Flectobacillus major DSM 103: one gene and its partner. The protein of the gene in region 1 binds, or shares a complex with, the protein of each later gene. Links are inferred from orthologs where the notes say so. Each region holds a gene or a part of one and is shown on either strand. Other genes may lie near its edges.

Region 1 (3,952 bases):
CTTTGAAGAAACCCTTTTATGGCAAGCCGAAGGCGACTTGCATATTGAATCCTATTATAGCCAAGAAGACATTACAGATTTACCTCTCGGTAACATCCAAAAAGCCCAAGTAACACAACTAACCCGAGCTTGGCAAAATCGAGAAACAATTGCATTATCTGACGAAAAAAGCACAAATTTACGCTGTATCAATGCCCTTAATCAGGGGGCAAATAGCCTTATTATCGACTTTGGTAGCCGATTAGTAACAGCTGTTGATTTCAAAATATTACTCAATCATATCAAACTTTCCGATACGCCAATTTATTTCAAAGTACAATCGCAAGGCCATGAAGTGATCGATACTTTAGAAAAACTCATCCCTTATCTTATGAAAGGAGGCGTACAAGATGATTTACTGTCTCACTGGATGCAATCGGGTAAAATAGATGATTTGGCATGGGGTCGTTTGGCCGACTCTATTAGAAAAGTACAAAATCACCCTCAATTTAAGGTGGTGCATCTTTCAAGCGAAGTGTTTCACAACGCTGGAGCCAATATCATACAGGAGGTAGCATTTACATTGGCCAATACTATTGAAGCTATCGACCAACTTACCAATCTGGGCTTGGAATTAAGCCAAATTGTACAAAAGCTAGAATTTTCGTTGGCTGTTGGGACTGATTATTTTGCTGAAATTGCCAAAATACGGGCATTCAAATACCTTTGGAGCAAGGTGTTGTCGGAAGGCTATGGATACGAAAATAGTCCTTTACCGATTTCAATTCAGTGCAAAACATCGGCGTATTTCGATGCGGCTCTTACCCCCAACACCAATATGCTACGAGCTACCACCGAGGCGATGTCGGCAATTATTGGTGGCTGCGATGCCCTAAGTATACATGCTTATAATGCTACTTACGAGCAAGATGATGATTTTGGACAACGAATTGCCCGCAATATTTCAACTATTCTAAAAGAGGAATCATACCTCGACAAAGTGATTGACCCTTCGGCAGGCAGCTATTATCTCGAAAACCTCACTTTTGCTATTGCCGAAAAATCGTTTGCTTTATTACAAGAAATTAGCCAACTTGGTGGTTCTATTAAGGCTTTCGAGCAGGAATGGATACAAAAGCAAATTGCTACTAATCAAGAACGTAGAGCTAGTAATATTCAGCTAGGAAAAGCCATTATGATTGGTGTAAACAAGTTTAGAGCCGACGAAAAACCTTTTATTTATCAACCCAAAACTCAGGTATCGGCTAGCAATTTTGCCTTATTGCCCAACCTTCGCTTGTCCGAAGTGATTGAGCAAGCTTAGTATATTTCTCCATAACAAAACAAAAGAGAATAGCTCCTCAAAAGGTACTATTCATGACTAAAACCAAGTATTCAATTTGTTGATTTTATGAAACCTAATCTTTCAAATATTCGCCTTCAGGAAGGAACTGTTCAGGATATTCAGCCAACTTCAGCAAAATTTTGGAAAGCTCCCGAAGGAATTCCTGTAAAACCGTATTTTACCCAAGTTGATTTGAACGATGCTCAACATCTTGGTTTTGCGGCAGGGCTTCCCCCCTATTTGCGTGGTCCTTATTCGACCATGTATGTACAACAGCCTTGGACCGTTCGCCAATATGCAGGATTCTCGACGGCCGAAGAATCTAATGCTTTTTATCGACGCAACTTAGCAGCAGGTCAAAAAGGGCTTTCGGTAGCCTTCGACTTGGCCACTCACCGAGGCTACGACTCTGACCACCCACGTGTAACTGGCGATGTTGGAAAAGCTGGTGTAGCCATCGATTCGGTTGAAGATATGAAAATACTCTTCGACCAAATTCCCCTCGACCAAATGTCGGTATCTATGACCATGAACGGGGCAGTATTGCCTATCATGGCTTTTTATATTGTAGCAGCCCAAGAACAGGGCGTTGCTGCTGACAAACTATCAGGAACAATTCAAAATGATATTCTAAAAGAATTTATGGTGCGGAATACCTATATCTATCCGCCCATTCCTTCGATGCGTATTATTGCCGATATTTTTGAATATACGGCTCAGAATATGCCAAAATTCAATTCTATTTCTATTTCTGGCTACCACATGCAAGAAGCTGGTGCTACTGCCGACTTAGAATTGGCCTATACCCTTGCCGATGGCCTCGAATACCTTCGTACAGGTATTGCGGCAGGCTTAGATGTCGATAACTTTGCCCCTCGTTTATCGTTTTTCTGGGCTATAGGCATGAACCATTTTATGGAAATTGCCAAAATGCGTGCTGGCAGGTTGCTTTGGGCTAAAATTGTCAAACAATTTAATCCTAAAAATGCTAAATCATTGGCATTGAGAACTCACTGCCAAACTTCGGGATGGTCGCTTACCGAACAAGACCCTTTCAACAACGTAACCCGAACTTGCGTAGAGGCCATGGCAGCGGCTTTGGGGCATACCCAAAGCTTACATACCAATTCGCTAGATGAAGCTATTGCTCTCCCAACCGATTTTTCAGCTAGAATTGCCCGCAATACACAACTGTTTCTTCAAAATGAAACTAATATTACCCGTGTCGTTGACCCTTGGGGTGGTTCATATTATATAGAATACCTTACCAAAGAGTTAGTTAATAAAGCATGGAGTTTGATTGAGGAAGTAGAAAGTTTGGGCGGAATGGCTAAAGCTATTGAAACAGGTTTGCCTAAAATGAGAATCGAAGAGGCTGCAGCTCGTAAACAAGCAAGGATTGATTCGGGAAAAGATATTATTGTTGGGGTTAATAAATATAAACTGAAAGAAGAAACAGCTATTGAGATTTTGGAAGTAGATAACCAAGCGGTTAGGCTTTCACAAATAGAACGATTAGAGCATATAAAAGCCCAACGAAATTCGGAAAAAGTAGCCGCCGCTCTTGAAAAACTCACCAATGCAGCCCAACAACAAAATGACAACTTACTAGCCTTGGCCGTTGATGCAGCCCGCGAACGTGCTACTTTAGGTGAGATTTCGATGGCCTTAGAGAAAGTATATGGCCGTCATAAGGCTATTATTCGTTCAATTTCAGGAGTATATTCAGCAGAAGTGACAGACGACGAAAACTTTAGAATTGCCAAAGAAATGGCAGATGCGTTTGCGAAACAGGAAGGTCGCAGACCTCGTATTATGGTGGCCAAAATGGGACAAGATGGCCATGACCGTGGGGCAAAAGTAATTGCAACCAGTTTTGCCGACTTGGGCTTTGATGTAGATATTACGCCTCTTTTCCAAACGCCCGAAGAAGTAGCCAAACAAGCTGCCGAAAACGATGTACATATCGTAGGAGCATCAAGCTTGGCAGCAGGTCATAAAACCTTAATTCCAGAACTAATTGCCGAACTCAAAAAATTAGGTAGAGACGACATTATGGTAGTAGCGGGTGGGGTAATTCCTGCTCAAGATTATGACTATCTATACAATGCAGGTGTAAAAGGTGTTTTTGGACCGGGTACAATTATTTCGATTGCAGCACAAAAAATCTTGAAAGAACTAATGGAGTAGTAAACATGAGTCATCCTGAATTTTGGGATAATTTACAATAGAGACCTCTTAATTGTATTTATTGAGATTCAAGAGGTGGACTATCGTGCTATTAACCAAATAGGGCGGTCGAAAAACTAATTTTGACCGCCCTATTTGATCTAAAATTCGAGATAACTTATGTTTTTATTAACCGACTTTCTTAGCTTTATAACCTTGTTGGAGTAACCAGTTCAATACTTTTTCTCTAAAATCGCCTTGTAGAATAGCTTCTCCATCTTTCACAGAGCCACCACAACCACATAGGTTTTTGAGTTTCTTGCCAAGTGCTTCCAAGTCGTCGTCACTTCCTACAAAACCCGTAATAAGCGTTACCTGTTTTCCTGCTCTAGCTTTTTTATCTAACAAAACCTTCAAATTTTGCTGATTTGCAGGCAAAGTAGCTACAGCTTCTTTTTC
Region 2 (3,873 bases), 4.6 Mb from region 1 along the record:
AGGAAGCAGACCCCACAATCGAGCTAATTTTGGTATTACCTCAAGCTCATCAAGCCTATTGGAAATCGCTTTGTCAAACTCATGAATCTGTTGCTAGCCAAGTACCACACTGTTTGGTTTCGGGCGGGGCTTCCCGTTTTCAATCTTGCAAAAACGGCCTAGATACTATTACCGACGAAAGCAGCCTTGTAGCTATTCACGATGGCGTAAGGCCATTTGTAAGCTCATCGGTTATCAACAATAGCTATATTACTGCAGCCCAAAATGGTACAGCCGTAGTAAGTGTACCTTCCAAAGACTCGGTTCGTGTAAACGGATTGGCTGTTGACCGCTCCACTGTCAGGCTTATTCAAACGCCTCAGACGTTCCAAGTAGGACTTCTCAAAAAAGCCTTCCAAACAGAAGAATTACCCACTTTTACCGACGACGCAAGCGTGGCCGAAGCAGCAGGTTTTGAGATTCACTTGATAGAAGGAACTTATGAAAATATTAAAATAACCACTCCTGAAGATTTACTCTTGGCTCATATTTTACTCAAGAAAAAAACCTCTTGAGGATCATATTGGCTTTACCATACGATTCAACTGGCGCGTTAGTTTTGCATAAATAAAAGTCTAATAATCATACTATTAATCATTTTTACACTACGAAAAGGAAGTATCATCAAATGTATATATCAGATTTGGCATTTCGGTAGCTAGCTAAAATAGTTGTATTGTTCTTAAAATACGATTTACAAGCATTTTGCCTACATCTAAAATACCGCTACACATAAATAATGAATTGATACTATGCTCGCATTGACTAAGTCGCTTACTTATAACAAAAACAAAACCATGAAAAGAAGACTTACTAAAGAAGAATACATCGCGGGTGTTTTGAACGGTAACCGTGTTATATTGAGTAGGGCTATAACCTTGATTGAAAGCCAATTAGATGAAGACAAACAATTAGCTCGTGAGGTATTAGAGGCTGTTTTGCCACATACAGGCAACTCAGTCAGAATTGGAATTACAGGAGTGCCAGGTGTTGGTAAAAGTACCTTTATCGAATCTTTTGGCAAGTTTTTGACCAATCAAGGCAAAAAAATTGCTGTATTGGCTGTTGACCCTAGTAGCCAAATATCGAAAGGTAGTATTCTTGGCGACAAAACCCGTATGGAAGAGCTTTCACGCGAGCCACGGGCCTATATTCGGCCTTCGCCAGCAGGTATTTCGCTGGGAGGAGTTACCCACAAAACCCGTGAAACTATGCTATTGTGCGAAGCCGCAGGCTTTGAGGTTATTATTATAGAAACTGTGGGCGTAGGACAATCCGAAACCTTTGTGCATGGTATGGTAGATTTCTTTTTGTTGCTAATGTTGGCAGGGGCAGGCGACGAACTACAGGGTATCAAAAAAGGAATTATGGAAATGGCCGATTTGATTGCTATTACTAAAACCGATTCGGGCAATGAATTACAAGCCCGACAGGCCAAAATAGCCTACGAAAATGCTTTACATCTTTTCCCAACCAATAGCAGTGGCTGGTATCCACAAGTGCTTACTTGTTCGGCTTTACAAAACAAAGGAATTGATGATATATGGCAGAGTATTGTTCGGCATCGTGAACTTTTGCAAAATAATGGACATTTTATTAGTAATCGTCAACAGCAAAATTTGGCTTGGATGCACGATTTTATCAAGCAAACATTGGAAGAAAGATTCTACCAAAACACACAAGTAGCAAACCAATTACCCCTAATAGAACAAGACGTAGTAGCTGGGCAAAAACTCCCGATTAAGGCTGCTTTAGAATTACTAGCCGTTTTTGAAAAATAATACATCAGCAAAGCCCGAATATATATTAAAAAGCTATTTAAACTTTACTACTGGTCTTATTAGCTAGCCATTCGTTGGCTCTACAAATATCATTGATGATTATATCAAGTTTTGTTTTTTATTTAGTAACTATTTTTGCATGGCAAACCCAATAATATGACTCAACAAAAATCAATTTATACCCTTCAATTCTGGCTTTTATGTTTAAGTAATTTCTTATTCTCGGCAAGTTTTCAAATGATGATTCCTGAACTACCCGACTACTTGGCTAGTATGGGAGGCAAAGAATATATCGGATATATTATTGCATTGTTTACCCTAACAGCAGGTTTTTCAAGACCATTTTCTGGAAAACTCACCGACTCTATCGGTCGTGTACCTATTATGGCATTTGGCTCTATTGTCTGTTTTGTGTGTGGGGGTATCTATCCGTTTGTTCATACAGTGGCAGGTTTTTTGTTTCTTCGTTTTATTCATGGGCTTTCGACTGGTACAAAACCCACAGCTACGGCAGCTTATGTGGCCGATATTATTCCTGAAGATAGGCGTGGCGAAGCTCAGGGTATGTTAGGTATTTTTACGGCAACGGGGATGTCGCTTGGCCCTACAATTGGAGGATATTTGGCTGACATTTTTTCTATCAATACGATGTTTTACACATCATCGGCATTTGCCTTATTATCTATTTTGATTTTGGCCAATATGGAGGAAACGCTTCCTAAAACCCAAAAACAAAAATTCTCACTTTCACTTTTCAAAATTGGCTGGGTCGATGTTTTTGAGCCACGTGTCATGCCTACATTTTTGGTTATGCTATTGGTATCGTTTTCGTCGGGGGTATTGCTAACACTTATTCCTGACCAAACCAAATTATTGGGAATGAGCAACAAAGGTATATTTTTTACTATTTATACCATTGCATCGCTTATGGTACGGATGTTTTTTGCCAAAAGCTCAGACAAATATGGCCGTATTCCTGTTTTGATTATTTCTTCTATCTTATTAATTGTATCAATGATTATGTTGGGATTTGCCCAATCGTTATATACCTTTATTCTAGCTTCTATTTTATTTGGGTTTTCGTGGGGTTTCAATACACCAACACTTACAGCTTGGACAGTCGACCTTTCCGACGAACGATTCAGAGGACGAGCCATGGCAACCATGTATATTGCCCTAGAAGCAGGAATTGGTATTGGGGCGGTTTTTGCTGGAAAAATATATCAAGGCAATGCCCATAACCTTCCTATTCCTTATTTCTTATCTGCATTTTTGGCATTGGTCAGCTTGGTATATTTATGGACATTACGAAAAAAGCCAAACACCGCTAATAGCTGAAAATAGAGTTATTGGCAAAAATAGGTTTCAAAGAGGTAATTCTCCATTTATAGTGATTTTATTAAATATAGTTTATCCAATTATTTCGTACCTTTCAATGATTGATAACAATGGTATTTGAACAATATTTAGAACAAAAAAACATCAATGCTGAAATCTTTTTATGGGACAATCCTCAGCATTTTGCTGAATTGAAAAAGATATTCAACGAGCTACACCCCGACAGCTTTACAGCCCAAAAGAAGTTTTTAATCAACCAGTTACGAAAAAAATATCAGCTCAAGCAATATGCCTAAACCCACTACTTGAGCCTGGGCTTAGGCACTCAAAAAAATCATTTGAGTAAACCGTTTACTAAAGATTATTGTGGTCTATTGACTATTCAAATTATTTATTGCAATTTGAGGCTTTGTAATTAGCTTATTACCCCACAAAGCGTAAAAGTATTTATAGAAACAATCAACATAGCCCCAATTTAAACTTTAGAAAAATGGCGTACAAAATTTCAGACATCGAAGGAATTGGTCCAGTTTATACAGAAAAACTAGGAACAGTAGATATCAAAACTGTTGAAGAGTTATTGGAAGTAGGTGCATCAAAAAAAGGCCGTAAAGAATTAGCAGAAAAAACAGGCATCGACGAAAGTCGTATTCTTCGTTGGGTAAATATGGCTGATTTGTTCAGAATTAAAGGTGTTGCCGAAGAACTTTCAGAT

Evidence for each region. The genes of interacting proteins can lie anywhere in the genome.
Region 2: the proteins of scpA (region 1) and meaB are in contact, whole or in part, in a crystal structure (PDB 8DPB), measured with the Methylorubrum extorquens proteins. The link is inferred for Flectobacillus major DSM 103 from one-to-one orthologs. Residues at the interface, in SOR27001.1 of Methylorubrum extorquens: Glu577, Glu578, Asn579, Asp580, Gly581, Arg582, Arg583, Arg585, His596, Ala604, Ser605, Ala608, Asp609, Gly611, Phe612, Asp613, Val614, Asp615, Ile616, Gly617, Pro618, Leu619, Glu625, Arg628, Gln629, Val631, Glu632, Asn633, Asp634, Glu661; in SOR26638.1 of Methylorubrum extorquens: Arg20, Ala21, Ala24, Arg25, Thr28, Ser32, Arg33, Arg34, His37, Thr98, Gly99, Gly100, Ser101, Ile102, Leu103, Lys106, Thr107, Ala110, Ala113, Ile114, Asp115, Arg116, Ala118, Phe119, Ile120, Arg121, Pro122, Pro124.

Annotation. Positions count from the first base shown.
Region 1 is NZ_KE386491.1:5,427,869-5,431,820, reverse strand. Bases 1,041-3,952 are described here. They hold scpA (methylmalonyl-CoA mutase), read left to right. Parts: upstream 1,041-1,390; coding sequence 1,391-3,514; downstream 3,515-3,952. Other genes in these bases: FLEMA_RS75685 (translation initiation factor), read right to left, coding at 3,683-3,952; FLEMA_RS0165855 (methylmalonyl-CoA mutase family protein), read left to right, coding at 1,041-1,303. Outside these bases: more of FLEMA_RS0165855, read left to right, coding at 1-1,040. UniProt on the Escherichia coli protein: Catalyzes the interconversion of succinyl-CoA and methylmalonyl-CoA. Could be part of a pathway that converts succinate to propionate.
Region 2 is NZ_KE386491.1:808,557-812,429, reverse strand. What follows is about bases 1-2,828. They hold meaB (methylmalonyl Co-A mutase-associated GTPase MeaB), read left to right. Parts: upstream 1-836; coding sequence 837-1,820; downstream 1,821-2,828. Other genes in these bases: FLEMA_RS0105250 (MFS transporter), read left to right, coding at 1,977-2,828; FLEMA_RS0105260 (2-C-methyl-D-erythritol 4-phosphate cytidylyltransferase), read left to right, coding at 1-554. In the rest of the region: more of FLEMA_RS0105250, read left to right, coding at 2,829-3,158; FLEMA_RS0105245 (hypothetical protein), read left to right, coding at 3,269-3,454; FLEMA_RS0105240 (DUF4332 domain-containing protein), read left to right, coding at 3,649-3,873. UniProt on the Escherichia coli protein: Binds and hydrolyzes GTP. Likely functions as a G-protein chaperone that assists AdoCbl cofactor delivery to the methylmalonyl-CoA mutase (MCM) ScpA and reactivation of the enzyme during catalysis.